DNA from 3 places in the Jeotgalibacillus malaysiensis genome. Region 3 is predicted to be linked to each of the others. Evidence: riboswitches for the same ligand, from Rfam matches in the RefSeq annotation. Region 3 holds a riboswitch; each other region holds the start of a gene.

Evidence for each region. Region 3 has a riboswitch for S-adenosylmethionine ahead of LG330_RS16745 (2,3-diketo-5-methylthiopentyl-1-phosphate enolase). Riboswitches for the same ligand answer to the same signal wherever they lie in the genome.
Region 1: linked by a shared signal. The riboswitch ahead of LG330_RS05490 (methionine ABC transporter ATP-binding protein) and the one ahead of LG330_RS16745 (2,3-diketo-5-methylthiopentyl-1-phosphate enolase) in region 3 are both predicted to bind S-adenosylmethionine.
Region 2: linked by a shared signal. The riboswitch ahead of LG330_RS03485 (methionine biosynthesis PLP-dependent protein) and the one ahead of LG330_RS16745 (2,3-diketo-5-methylthiopentyl-1-phosphate enolase) in region 3 are both predicted to bind S-adenosylmethionine.

The regions. Positions count from the first base shown of each region.
Region 1 is NZ_CP085252.1:960,962-965,972, reverse strand. Features, by position in the region: gene LG330_RS05505 (ArsR/SmtB family transcription factor) at 87-392, shown strand; gene LG330_RS05500 (cation diffusion facilitator family transporter) at 412-1,338, shown strand; gene LG330_RS05495 (ASCH domain-containing protein) at 1,499-1,957, shown strand; SAM riboswitch class I at 2,399-2,505, shown strand; gene LG330_RS05490 (methionine ABC transporter ATP-binding protein) at 2,641-3,669, shown strand; gene LG330_RS05485 (methionine ABC transporter permease) at 3,659-4,309, shown strand; gene LG330_RS05480 (MetQ/NlpA family ABC transporter substrate-binding protein) at 4,325-5,011, shown strand, end outside.
Region 2 is NZ_CP085252.1:602,109-607,119, forward strand. Features, by position in the region: gene LG330_RS03470 (FusB/FusC family EF-G-binding protein) at 1-438, shown strand, start outside; gene LG330_RS03475 (DUF4003 family protein) at 474-1,463, shown strand; gene LG330_RS03480 (type 1 glutamine amidotransferase) at 1,495-2,199, shown strand; SAM riboswitch class I at 2,744-2,841, shown strand; gene LG330_RS03485 (methionine biosynthesis PLP-dependent protein) at 2,919-4,034, shown strand; gene metC (cystathionine beta-lyase) at 4,031-5,011, shown strand, end outside.
Region 3 is NZ_CP085252.1:3,221,532-3,226,542, forward strand. Features, by position in the region: gene mtnK (S-methyl-5-thioribose kinase) at 1-1,009, opposite strand, end outside; gene LG330_RS16740 (sulfite oxidase-like oxidoreductase) at 1,025-1,687, opposite strand; SAM riboswitch class I at 1,762-1,881, opposite strand; SAM riboswitch class I at 2,484-2,596, shown strand; gene LG330_RS16745 (2,3-diketo-5-methylthiopentyl-1-phosphate enolase) at 2,674-3,891, shown strand; gene LG330_RS16750 (2-hydroxy-3-keto-5-methylthiopentenyl-1-phosphate phosphatase) at 3,896-4,561, shown strand; gene LG330_RS16755 (methylthioribulose 1-phosphate dehydratase) at 4,558-5,011, shown strand, end outside.

The DNA.
Region 1 (5,011 bases), 1.3 Mb from region 3:
TTCAATCTCATTGACAAAGCTTCTGTAATATTTTAATGTATGAATATATAATCATATATACACATAACGATACAGGAGGTGTTCTTTTGGATACAGATCACGTGAATAACCTTGATGAAGAAACATTGTTTGTCGTCTCACAGACATTTAAAGCGCTTGGTGATCCGACAAGAATACGGATCCTGCACCTGCTTTTTGTGAATGAATACTCAGTAAACGGCATTTCTGAAGCATTGAGTCTGAAGCAATCGACTGTCTCACATCAGCTGAGATTTTTAAAAAACCTCAGGCTCGTAAAGTATCGCCGTGAAGGCACGACCTTATATTATTCACATGATGACGAACATGTAATGAATATACTTGAACAGATGATTAAGCACGCTCGCCATTAAGTATGATGGAGGAATGATAATGGGACACGGACATGATCATGCGCATACATCGAATAAAAAAGCATTGTTAATCAGCTTTATCATCATAACAAGCTTCATGATTATCGAAGCTATCGGGGGGGTTCTGACAAATAGTCTCGCCCTTCTTTCAGATGCCGGCCATATGCTGAGTGATTCAATTTCACTCGGTGTTGGACTGCTTGCTTTTACACTTGGAGAAAGAGCGGCTGACCGTCATAAAACATATGGATACAAACGTTTTGAAATTTTAGCGGCTGTATTTAACGGTGTAACACTCGTACTGATTGCACTCTATATTTTTTATGAGGCTTTTCAGCGTTTTAGTAATCCGCCGGAAATTGCGTCAACAGGAATGCTGGTTATTGCTACACTTGGGCTGGTTGTCAACGTTGTAGTGGCATGGCTGCTGATGCGTAAAGGTGATACAAAAGATAACCTGAATCTCCGTGCCACATTTCTTCATGTGCTTGGTGACCTGCTTGGATCAGTCGGTGCTGTGACAGCCGCTCTGCTGATTATTTTCTTTAATTGGGGCTGGGCAGACCCTCTTGCAAGCGTGATTGTCGCAGTGCTTGTATGTATCAGCGGCTGGCGCGTGTCGAAGGATTCCATCCACGTCCTGATGGAGGGCACACCTGAAAATGTTGACCTGGAGCAGGTGATTGCAACAATTAATAGTGTCAGCGGGATCAAAGACATCCATGACCTGCACGTCTGGTCAATCACAAGCGGCAATAACGCCCTCTCCTGCCACGCAGTTGTAGACGGCACCCTTTCCATCAATGAATGTCAGGAGCTGCTGCGGGAAATTGAACATAAACTTGCTCATGAAAAGATCGGTCACGTGACCATTCAGCTTGAGGATGAGGCGCATCCGCATGATGAGACGGTGATGTGCTGTCATCAGAAGGAACATGTGCACTGATGAGTATTCATGTGCATACTGGGGACGGAGGTTAGTGTGCACATCATATGTACACGGCAGGGACAGATTTCACCTGAAGCTTTTCAAGCCTGTCCCCAAAACGCGATTAACATTATAATGCTATAATTAATCTGAATGTTGAAATTTTAGGAGAATGAATATGAATGCAGCATCAATGAAATACTGGAATGATTTTTGGATCGCTCAGTGTAAAAAACAGCCATCATCAGTGACTGCCTGGCAATTTGGTGAGACACCTGATTACCTGGCGAAGTTAGTTATTGACGGGATCAAAACAGCAACCTGCTCGGGCCTTATTTTCTATGAACTTGAGAATGAACCGCTGCCGGCAGTAGATGATTACAGCATTATTCTCAGCAGTAAGGATGAGCCTTTAGCAATTATCCGCACATCTCAGGTGGATCTTATGCCAATGAATGAAGTCCCTGAAGAATTTGCAATTGCAGAGGGTGAAGGTGACAGAACGTACAGCTACTGGAAAGAAGCACATGAGCGCTTTTTCAGAAAAGAATTGAGTGAGGTCGGACTTGCGTATACGGAAGATATCATGTTGGTTTGTGAGCGGTTTGAGCTTGTGTATGTAAGAAACAAGTTCTAATTTGAGAAAAATCAGAGTGTAGTGAGACGCTTCTCTATTAACTTCCGGAAAGCTCAACATAAGGGATTCATATGGATCAAACTTCAAAGTGCTTCCGATCCCCTCCATCCACTTTTCAATAGGGAACGTTAGCTGATATTTTCTGTACAGCTTTTTAAATGATTCAATTTCACTAGTCTCTGTATCAAATACCAGGCCATCAAAATCAAATATCATACATTTAATCAATTTTACTCCTCCTCACCTTGAACAATTAATTTTCTATGTTTTTGGCCACAATTATTTACTGTATAGATAGATCATTATGCACTTAATTCTTTAATCTAAGTGTTTGTGAAAATTTTACTATAAAAACTTTTTAAAAATAATATTCTTCACATCTATTGACTTCCCTTTTCCAGCATAGTAAAGTAAGGAACATCATTTGAATAGAACGATTTCTTCTTATCCAGAGAGGTGGAGGGACTGGCCCTTTGATACCTCGGCAGCGGACTTACTTAGTAAGCACCGTGCCAACTCCAGCAGGCGTTATGCCTGATAGATGAGAAGAGTGTTTGCGTTATGCAGCCTCTTCTTGTTTATCAGGAAGAGGTTTTTTTATTCCTTAAACACTTGCCGGGGAAGGATATTTGATTAAATCCGATTAAATTTCCCAGTTAACTTATATTTAAAGGAGGATTCCGATGATACAGTTTGAGAATGTGAAGAAAACGTATGGTGAAGGCGAAGAAGCGGTTCATGCGTTAAAAGGAATTGACCTTACAGTGGAAACAGGGGAAATCTATGGGGTGATTGGCTTCAGCGGGGCCGGAAAAAGCTCACTGATTCGCTGCGTAAACTGGCTTGAACAACCATCAGAAGGAAGAGTGTTGATCCATGGAAAAGACTTAAATCAGCATTCAAAACAGGAAATCAGAACGATTAGAAAAGATATCGGGATGATCTTCCAGCATTTCAACCTGCTGAATTCCAAAACGGTGTACCACAATGTGGCTACTCCCCTTTTACTGACACGCGAGCCGAAAGAAAAGGTTCGTGAACGTGTTGAGGAATTACTCGCATTTGTTGGACTTGCAGATAAAGCAGATCAATATCCTGATCAATTATCAGGCGGTCAAAAGCAGCGTGTCGGAATCGCCCGTGCACTTGCAACGAATCCATCCATTCTTTTATGCGATGAAGCAACATCGGCACTCGATCCACAGACGACACAGTCTATTCTGGATCTGTTAAAAAAAATCAACAAAGAGTACAACATTACGATCTTAATCATTACACATGAAATGACAGTGATCCGTGAGATTTGTGATAAAGTTGCCGTCATCGAAGAAGGAATTATTAAAGAAAAAGGCACAGTGTTTGAGGTATTCACAAACCCTCAGCATCCGACAACGAAACGTTTTGTCCGGTCAGTGATGAACGACCAACTGCCTGACAGCATTGTGAAGGAACTGGAGAAAAAGAACTTTAAAAATGTGTACCGGATTCAATATACCGGTCAATCTACCGGGTCTCCACTCCTTTCACGGGTCTCGAGACAATTTAACCTTGATGTAAATGTGCTCTTTGGCAATATCACTGAGCTGCAGGAAATTCCATTTGGCAACCTCATTGTTGAGTTTGATGGCAGGCAGTCTGATATCCAGAAAGCACTTCACTATATTCAACAGGAAAACGTTTATGTAAAGGATGTGGCACAGCATGCTGGTTAATACAGATCAGATTATTGAAGCACTGTGGGAAACACTTGCGATGGTTGGATTTTCACTCCTTTTCTCATCACTGATCGGCTTCCCGCTCGGCATTCTGCTTGTTGTGACGCGAAAAGGACATTTACTTGAAAACCTGGCTGTCTTTAATGTTTTAAATGCAGTCATTAACGTATTCAGATCAGTTCCATTTATTATCCTGATGGTTGCCATCATACCGATTACAAGATTAATTGTCGGGACTTCAATTGGTACAGCTGCAGCAATTGTGCCCCTTGTCTTTTATGCAGGACCTTACATTGCAAGACTGATTGAAAACTCACTGCTTGAAGTAGACAAAGGTGTCATTGAAGCTGCTGAAGCAATGGGTGCAACTCCGGGGCAGATTATTTTCAAATTTTTAATTCCGGAAGCACTCAGTTCACTTGTACTGGCACTCACGATTGCAACGGTCGGACTAGTCGGCGCATCTGCGATGGCTGGAGCCGTTGGTGGCGGAGGTCTTGGAGATCTGGCAATCACATATGGTTACCAGCGTTTTGATACAGCCGTGATGCTGATCACAGTCGGCATACTGGTCGTGATGGTTCAGGGTCTTCAGACAACAGGAAATATCGTATCTAAAAAAATCAGACGTAGTTAATTGGAGGAAATCAACATGAAAAAAACAATTGGAACACTTGTACTTGCATCAACAGCTACACTTCTCGCAGCATGCGGCGGTGACAGCGAAACAGTCACAATCGGAGTCAGCGGATCAGATACGCGCATCTGGGATTTTGTCGCTGAAAAAGCTGCAGAAGAAGATATTGAAATCGAAATTGTCAGCTTCTCGGATTATGTGCAGCCAAATATTGCGTTAGCTGAAGAAGACATTGATCTTAACGCTTTCCAGACAATCTCTTATTTCGATGAATTCATTGAGGACCGTGAACTGGATCTTTCACCAATTGCTTCTACAGTAATTGCACCAATGGCGCTATATTCAGAAAAAGTTGATTCTGTAGAAGAATTACCGGATGGCGCAACCATTGCCGTACCAAATGAAGCGACAAACCTGGGACGTGCACTACTGCTTCTTGAAGAATCAGGCTTGATTGAACTAAGCGATGATGCCGGTTTAACAGGCACACCTGAAGATATTACAGAAAACACGAAAAACATCACACTCGAACCGATCGTTGCAGGTCAGACACCGCGCGTATTGCCTGATGTAGATGCATCAATTATTAATAACGGGATTGCAGTGGATGCAGGGTTCAGTCCTGTTGACGACTCGATTTTCCGTGAAAGTGATACAGCAACACCTTACATTAATATCATCGCAAGCCGTACTGAAGATCAG
Region 2 (5,011 bases), 970 kb from region 3:
GATACAGAAGAGGAACGGACAAAATTCCTGAAGGACCTGACACCTTACAGAAAATCATTCCCGGAAGTGACACCGGCTGATTTACGCGGACTTTTTCCAAAGGTGAAAAAGCTTCATATCCCGAACCTTGAATCATTTGATTTCAGGGCACTGACCTATCTCGGATGGAAAGATATCGGGCAAAGTAAGCAGTATTTTGTGTATGTGCAAAACGGTGAATTAACAGGCATTCAGGGCAGGTATGTGATCTCAGCTCGTAAAGGGATCTGCAGTCTCTGCAATCGCTACGGTGATGTTGCGATGACAAGTATTCAAAATAAGCCCAAAGAATCAGAGGGCTTAAGATCTTATGGACAGTATATTTGTTATGACAGTAAAGAATGTAACCAGGCGATTCAGGACTCATCGCAGCTCGAAGCCTTTCTTGGACAGGTATGATAAAAAGTACACAATAAGTCAAAAGGGTGATTTGTATGGACACAAATGAACAAATCAAAAAATATCTCACAATTTATGAACAGCTCAGGAAGAAATACCGGTGGCGCGTAAACAGTACCTCGCTGATGATGCTCGCGGGTCAGCTTGCAACTGCTGAGAAGCCGTTTGAATTGAGCAGGCTGATCTCTTTGAATGAAAAAATTAAGAAAGAATCCAGTCAATTTTCTTATATTCAGTCAGCAGATCTGAGGCTGATGCTGACTGGACTGCTTGTATCAAATTTTGATGAGCCGAAAAATTCGTTTGATGACATGATGCTTGTCTACGAAAAATTGATAGAATCAGGTTTTTCAAGAAGTCCGCATGCTTATATTGCAGCCTACGCTTTATATGTATCGCTTGATTCCGTTACGGAAGAAGAGATAGACGAGCATGTAAAACGTGCTAAAAGCATGTACAGCGGAATGAAAAAGCAGCACTTCTTCTTAACGTCCCATGAAGATTACCCGCTCTCAGTGCTTCTCGCTGAAGAAGAGGGGGAAGAGGAAGAACTGCTTGATGATATGGCTTATTACTATGACCAGCTGCATATTGTACTGGCTAAAGGCAACAACCGTCAGTTCTTATCACAAATCCTTACATACGGGCGGCAGGATAACAGACAGCTGCTCGTACAAAATACAGTCACGTGGCTTGATGATCTTAAGACAAACAAGATCAAATTGCGTGGCAATCACTTGCCAATTGTCGGCGTATTGGCCCTTGCCGGCACACCTTCAGCACTGCTGAGTGAAGTAAAAGAAACCTATGATCAGCTGATCAGTATTAAAAGTTTTAAATGGCACAAAGACCTGTGCTTTATGACAGCTGTGCGGTTTGTTCTGCAAAAGAAAGTCAAGGAAAATAATGTGCTTGATGTCGGTCTTGCATCAACGATCGAATCTATCCTGCAGGCTCAGCAGGCTGCAGTACTCGCTGCCATGTCAGCCGGTGCTGCTGCATCAGCAAGTTCATCCAATCATTAATGGCTAAGGTCATGGGAAAGAGGAATGTAATATGAGATTTATTTGTCTGCAGCATATCTGGTACGACAACGCAGGTTACCTGGAAGAGTGGGTAAAAGCCTGGGGCTGTGAGCTTCATTATATAGATGCAAAAAAACCGGATGATTATCCTGTCCTGAAGGATAACGATGTGCTGGTTGTTTTAGGAGGTCCAAACAGCGTACAGGAGCTCCCTGAAACTGACTGGATGCAAAAAGAGGTTGATTATATTGAAAAAGCAATTAATGAAGAACGAAAAATCATAGGCATCTGTCTTGGTTCACAAATGATTGCACATATTCTCGGAACCGAAGTATCAACTCTTCCTAAGTATGAAATGGGGTGGGCAGAACTGAATTGGCACAATTCATTTCTGGAAGACTTTGAAGTGGGTCAGCTTAACATCCCGATGTTCCACTGGCACAGTGATATTTACGATCTGCCAAAAGGAACAAAACCGGTTGGGAAATCTGAAATTACCCCGGTACAGGGATTTTATACTGATCATATTCTGGCATTTCAATTTCACCCTGAAATGACGGTGGAAGGTATTCAGAACCTGATTGATCATGATGATCAGGAGATTGAAGAACGTGATAAAACAGTCGACATGGAAGGACCGAGAGCGGATCCGGGCTACGTCGAACAAAGTCATAACCGCTTTCAGCCGATCCTTGAGAAATTTCTAAATGTTCATGGTGAAAAAAAGATTGATTAAACACTGGACAAAGATTTGAATTGTGTATACAATAATAATGAGATTCATTCTCAATTGAAAAATCAAACGTCGCACTTATTATAAATGCCTGTAAACAGTCGTTTCGCACCGGCTTTTTACACTGTAGGCAATCAAGCGACACCCCCTCCCTTAGCTGCACGCTGTCTGACACCAGCGTGCGGTTTTTATGAGGTTGTAGTGGTGGGAGATGCTTGAAAAAAGAGTGGAAGGGCAGCGCGGTTTTCAGTTCATATCCGGAAAATTTCGGGTCAGTTACTGAGAATCCCGGTTCAGGTTCCCGGAATCCCCGGTCACATTGATTTCAAAGCCAGTGATTTCGAATCACATTCATCATTTGTTGGGTCACGTCCGTCCAATCCCGGGTCGTATACTCCTAATCTCAGGCCACATCGGTCTCCATCGCCCCTCTCGCGTCCCGGCAACAAATCCATACCACTTTTCCAAATTCTTTTCTGAAAAATCTTGCACATTTACTCAATATGATGTAGTCTATACAACAACTATTATTTTCAGACAATTTCATAACTTATCAAGAGAAGTGGAGGGACTGGCCCTTTGAAACTTCAGCAACCGGCAGTGCACGGTGCTAATTCCAGCAGGCGATCTGCCTGAAGATAAGAAGAACGTATTCAAAGACCTTCTCTTATCAGAAGGTCTTTTCCTGTATATACAGAACGATTTTGAAGGAGCTGCTTTTTATGACATCAATCCAAACCATCCTTGCTCAGCTTGGAAACAGAAGTGAAGAATCAACCGGAACCGTAAATCCACCGATTTATTTATCAACAGCCTACAGACATGAGGGGCTCGGACAATCAACCGGCTATGATTATACGAGAACGAAGAATCCGACAAGAGCCATCCTTGAAGAAGGGATTGCAGCACTTGAAGGCGCGGACCAGGGATTTGCTACAAGTTCAGGGATGGCAGCCGTACAGCTGGTACTGTCTTTATATAAACCGGGAGATACAATCCTTGCCTCTGATGACCTATATGGAGGCACTTACCGCTTATTTGATCATTACAGCGAGCATTATGGCATAGAGTTCGTATATGTTGATACAAACAATCCTGATGAACTCCTGCAGGCCTGTACGGAGCGGGTGAAGGCCGTCTTTGTGGAGACGCCGACAAACCCGCTGATGAAAATAACCGATATCAGGCAGGTTGCTGATTTTGCTCATGACAAGGATATTCACCTGATTGTGGACAATACCTTTTTAACGCCATACCTGCAGCGGCCGATTGAACTTGGCGCAGATATTGTCATTCACAGCGCAACAAAATACCTCGGTGGTCACAATGACGTACTGGCAGGTCTGGTTGCCGCTAGAGGTGATACGATTTGTGAAAAGCTTTTTGCGATTCACAACGGAGCCGGAGCGGTTCTCTCGCCAATAGACTCATGGCTGTTAATCCGGGGAATGAAGACACTTGCGCTCAGGATGGACCGTCATCAGACGAATGCTGCTGCAGTGGCAGCCTTTCTTGAAACGCAGCCGCAGGTCACAGACGTCATTTACCCGGGAATCGGCGGGATGGTTTCATTCAGACTGGAGCGCCCGGAGTGGATTGATCCATTTTTAAGATCAATTAATGTGATTTCATTTGCTGAAAGTCTTGGCGGTGTTGAAAGCTTTATTACGTATCCTGCGACCCAGACCCATGCGGATATTCCTGAAGCAGAGCGTGAGGATAAAGGGATCTGCAGCAGGTTACTGCGTTTCTCTGTTGGCATTGAACAGCCTGACGACTTAATTACTGATCTGAAACAGGCGCTTGAAGCAGCCGGAAAAGGAGGAGATCATGTATGACACATCATTTTGATACAAAACTATTGCATCAGCCATCATATATCGATAAGCAGACAGGGGCTGTGAATGTTCCCTTACACTATTCCTCGACTTACCATCAGCAGTCGATTGATGAATTCGGTCCTTATGATTACAGCCGTTCAGGAAACCCGACGCGCGGTGCACTTGAAGATACAATTGCTGATCTGGAAAATGGTCACTCAGGCTTTGCTTTTGCATCAGGCATGGCTGCGATCTCTTCTGCCTTTATGCTGCTTTCTGCAGGCGATCATGTACTCGTCTCAAAGGATGTCTACGGGGGAACGTACCGGATGATTACAGAAGTACTGACGCGCTTTAATATCGATCACTCATTTATTGATATGACTGACCTTGATGAAACAGCGCGCAATGTTCAGCCGAACACAAAAGTAATCTACGTGGAGACGCCATCCAATCCAACGCTCAACATAACGGATATTGAAGGCGTGGCAAAAGTGGCAAAAGCACACGGGTGTCTGACATTTGTAGATAATACGTTCATGACGCCGCTTTATCAGAAACCGCTTGATCTTGGTGCGGATGTCGTCCTGCACAGTGCAACAAAGTTTCTGTCAGGTCACAGTGATGTCGTGGCAGGGCTTGCCGCTGTAAAAGATGAGGAGATTGCTGCTCAGCTGAAATTCATTCAGAATTCATTTGGCTCAATCCTGGGTGTTCAGGACAGCTGGCTGCTGCTGCGCGGATTAAAAACACTCAGCGTCAGACTGAAGCAGTCATCTGATTCTGCGAGAGAGATTGCGCAATTTCTTCATCACCACCCGCTGATTGATGAAGTTTATTACCCGGGCTTTTCATTTCACGCAGGGTATCATATCCACCAGCGACAGTCGACGGGAGCGGGGGCTGTGCTGTCATTCAGATTGCCTGACAAAAAAAGTGCAGGCGTACTAGTGGAAGCAATGAAAATTCCAGTATTTGCAGTCAGTCTCGGGGCT
Region 3 (5,011 bases):
CCTGCCAGATCTTTTCAAGCACATAATCTGCATACTGATCAGTGCGCTGTCTTTCTTCAAACCCTTTTTCAAGCAGCAGCTCGCGGTAGCGCTTTTCAAATACTGCCCACGTCTGTTCAATTGCCTCAAGCAGGTACTCACTGATTTCAGTACGCTTATTTTCATCCGCTCTTTCCTGTTGTGCGATATAGTTGAGCGTCAGGTTGGCAATGAATGCACCGATATCAAATCCTGCCGGACCATAAAATGCAAATTCAGGGTCAATCACTTTTGTAGACTCCTCCGTTACAAACACACTGCCTGTATGAAGGTCTCCGTGAAGCAATGTTTCTCCTTCAGTGAGGAATTGTTTTTTCAATTTTGCGACTTCAAAGATTAGACGATCGTCCTGCCACAGTGACTCCACTACTTCCTGAAGGCTTTCAGGGTAGGAATTCGATTCAGCATTTTGATAAGGATCTGTGAAAACGAGCTTTTCAGTAATGTCACACAGGTCAGGATTTACAAACTGGCGTGCAAGCTTTTTCTTTTCAACCGGTCCAAGTGCTTCATCAGAGGCGTTGAACAGATTTTCTGCAAGGTATGAGCCAATATGTGCTGAAATGTGGGGGTAGAAGTTCCCTTCAAGCAGTCCTTTTCTGAGAATCACATGATCTGACAGGTCCTCCATCACCGTTACTGCATAGTCATCGTCATAATCAAATACTTCCGGTACAAGCGCCGGTACATATTTTGCTGCTTCCTGCAGTGCCTGACGTTCAATGCGTGCACGGTCTAGCGAGAGCGGCCAGCTTTCACCGACAACCTTTGCATAAGGCAGCGCCTGCTTCACAACGAGTGATTTGTCAGTTTTCAGATCCTTCACAATAAACACGTAGTTCAGATTCCCGTCTCCAACTTCGTTACACGTTACCTGCTCTTTATCAGTGATGAGTCCCTTATTTTTTAAATAAACGAGGACACTCTGATCAGTAAATGGTTCATACACATGCTCACGTACATTTGTCATTAACGTTCCTCTCCTTTAATCGAATTCTTTTTTATGCCACTCATCTTTAGGAATGTCTAAGTCCTCTCCTGAAAAACGTTCTTCTCTGAATACTTCACCGTAATTATGGAATCCGTTACGCTCCCAGAACCCCGGGCGGTCTTCCTGTAAAAACTCGATTCCTCTGATCCACTTCACACTCTTCCAGAAATACAGATGCGGTACGACCAGTCTGAATGGATAACCATGCTTCGCTGTCAGCGGCTTTCCTTCAAAGGAGTGAGCGAGCAGAATGTCATCTTTTAATAGATCCTCAAGTGGTAAGTTGGCTTCATAATCATGATCTCCATAAATCATAACGTGCTTCGTGCCTTCAGGAATTTCAAAGTCTTTCAGCAGATCTCTGATTGTGACGCCTGTAAAAGCATTATCAAATCGCGACCACCTTGTGACGCAGTGAATATCTTTTACAACCGTCGTCTGCGGCAGCTGCATGAGCTCGTCATATGTGAATTTCTTTTTAGTTACACCTTCACCAAACAGCGTGAAATCCCATGTAGCAAGATTGTATTCAGGGACCTCGCCTTCATGCAGAATCGGAAATTTTTCTGTCAGCGTTTGACCTGGCGGGAGTCTGCCCTCGTGTGTATTTTTCTGTACCGGCGGCCGTGCTTTTTTCAACCGTTCTGCCTTACCCATTGTTTCACGCTCCTTTTTAAACAATAAAAAGCCCCTTTCTAAGATAGAAAGAGGCAGAATTAGACTGATTCGACCTCTTATCTCTCAGACCATTACGTCTGTTGGATGTAGCACCGTGTCCCTGCTGAATGTATACAGCGGGCCGGTTGCCGGGCTTCATAGGGCCAATTCCCTCAGCCAACTCTCGATAAGAGTGGTATATGTAGTTGGTTGTTATTGGTTATTTCGAATTCATAATTGCAAGTTTACGGAATAGAGTGACGTTTTGTCAATGAGTTTTTTAAAAATTATTTTTGAGGGCTTCTGGGAACCGCTGTTGACCTGCGTTTCAGGCGGACGCTTTCCGGACGGTGGTTGCTGAGCCTCCTCAAGCTTCGCTTTGCGGGGTCTCAGCTTCCCACTAATCGTCCCGGAGTCGCCGCCTTACACTCCGGTCAACAGCTTAGTTATCTTTAAAAAGTATATATAGTTGGTTGATCAATTATTTCTCATACTTTTTAGTTTGTAAAAAATTCTTGATATCTGCACAGCGAGTGATTGGAGCGTAAGGGGGCGACTCCTGTGGCAGGAAGGGACAGGTGAGACAGAGCATGGCGAAGCCTGCGGGCTCACCGCCCGGCCGCGGAAAGCGTCCCCCTGAAGCGGAAATCACCCGCCAAATTATATGAGACAAACACAATATTACTCATAAACTAAAAGCACAATAATATAATTTTCTGAAAAATCGGCTTGACGTTTTTGAAGATCTCTGACATAATTCGGTACATGATTTTAAAACCAACCGAATACGTATAAACTCTTATAAAGAGCAGGTGGAGGGGCGAGCCCGATGAAACCCGGCAACCTGTTTCAGCGATTTACCGCTGATTCAAGGTGCTAATTCTCACAGCGACAGCTGAAGGATAAGAGGAAGAACGTTCATTTAGATGTCCGCTTCCTCTTTGGGAGCGGATTTTTCATTTCTGTTTTTTGAAAGGATGTCTATAATGTCAAAAATTACAGCGACTTATCTTGTACATGATGCAAAAGGAAATTTAGATAAAAAGGCTGAGTCTATCGCACTTGGACTGACGGTCGGTTCATGGACGGACCTGCCGGCGGTTGATCAGGAGCAATTGAAAAAGCATAAGGGTGAGGTTGTTGCTGTCAGTGAAACGTCACCTTCAGCAGCAGCCGGCCACTTAGGTGAGCGTAAGGCTGGACTGATTAAAATCGCCTATCCGGCAGCAAATTTCAGTGCTGATATTCCGGCAATCCTGACCACAATTTTTGGAAAGCTTTCACTTGATGGTGAAGTAAAGCTTGTTGATATTGAACTTGATGAAGCACTTGAGCAGCAGTTCCCCGGTCCACAGTTCGGGATTGAATCAATCAGAAATAAGCTTGGCGTACACGATCGCCCGCTGCTGATGAGTATTTTTAAGGGCATGATCGGACGTGGAACAGATCTTTTTGAAGAACAATTGCGCGCACAGGCTGCAGGTGGCGTTGACCTTGTAAAGGATGATGAGATTTTATTTGATAATCCGCTCACACCTTTTGAGGATCGGATCCGCCGTGGTGTGAAGGTGCTGAATGAAGAATATGAGCGCACAGGTCACCGCACGTTATATGCAGTGAATCTTTCAGGAAGAACATTTGATTTAAAAGAAAAGGCACGAAAAGCAGTTTCGCTGGGCGCAAATGCACTTCTGTTTAACGTATTCGCTTACGGGCTTGATACACTGCAGAGTCTGGCTGAGGATCCGTATATCGATGTACCGATTATGGCGCATCCTGCTGTATCCGGCGCTTTTACGGCTTCACCGCTTTACGGGATTTCTAATCAGGTGCTGCTCGGTAAACTGCTTCGTCTCGCGGGTGCAGATTTCGTGCTATTCCCTTCTCCATATGGCAGTGTGGCGATGGAAAAAGCTGAGACATTTGCAATCAGAGATGCACTTACCTCTGACAGCCGCCTGAAGCGTGCATTCCCTGTGCCATCAGCAGGTATTCACCCGGGGTTAGTGCCTCAGTTGATTGAGGACTTCGGTAAAGACTCCATTATTAATGCAGGCGGCGGGATCCATGGTCATCCGGGTGGTGCGGCAGCCGGGGCTAAAGCGTTCCGTGATGCGATCGCTGAAGTGCAGGCCGGCGGCACTTTAGAAGACGCTGCTGCTAAATCAGCCGAGCTTGAAAAGGCACTTGCATTGTGGGGGTGAGCGCATGCCGAGCGTAATTTTTTGTGACTTTGATGGCACGATTACAAAATCCGACAACATTATTTCCATCATGCAGCACTTTGATCCACCGGGCTGGGAGCCGATTAAAGATCAGATTCTTTCCCAGGAAATATCGATCCGTGAAGGTGTAGGAAAAATGTTCGCAACCCTCCCTTCTTCATTAAAAGACGAGATCATTCAATACGTTGTCGAAACAGCGAAAATTCGGGAAGGATTCAGGGATTTTGTCAGCTATACAAGAAAGGAAAATGTTCCCCTGAACATCGTCAGCGGCGGCATCGACTTTTTCGTAAAGCCTATGCTAAAACCATATGACCTTGAAAATCAGCTTTACTGCAACGGTAGTGATTTTTCGGGAAATACAATTCGAATCACCTGGCCGCATCCATGCGATGAACATTGCTCAAATGACTGTGGTTGTTGTAAGCCGAGCATCATCAGAGAGCTTGTTGATGAGCATGTACAGAAAATTGTCATTGGTGATTCTGTCACAGACCTGGAGGCAGCAAAGCTTGCTGATCTTGTATTTGTCTGTGGTGATTACCTGGAGGAAAAATGCAGGGAGCTGAACCTTCCTTATAAGCGTTTTACTCATTTTGATGAAGTAGTCACTTATCTTGAACAGTCCAAGGAGGTTGTACACCGTTGAAAACACTTGATCTTGAAGCCCGCTGGCAGGAGCTTGCAGATGTTAAAGAGGCACTTGGTGCAAGATACTGGTTTCCGGGTACAAGCGGCAATCTGTCGATCAAAGTATCCGATGACCCGCTTGAATTTTTAGTCACAGCAAGCGGTAAGGATAAGTATCAGCGGACTGATGAAGACTTCCTGTTAGTCGACCGGAACAGCCAGCCCGTTGAACAAACGGGATTGAAGCCTTCAGCTGAAACGCTTTTACATCAAAAGGTGTATGAACTGACAGATGCCGGCTGCTCCCTTCACGTTCACACAGTAAGCAATAATGTCATTTCCGAGCTGTACGCTGAAAAAGGAGAAATTACTTTTCAGCATCAGGAACTCATTAAAGCATTCAATCTGTGGGAAGAAGATGCTGTTCTGCGGGTGCCGATTATCGAAAATCCAGCTCATATTCCGGATC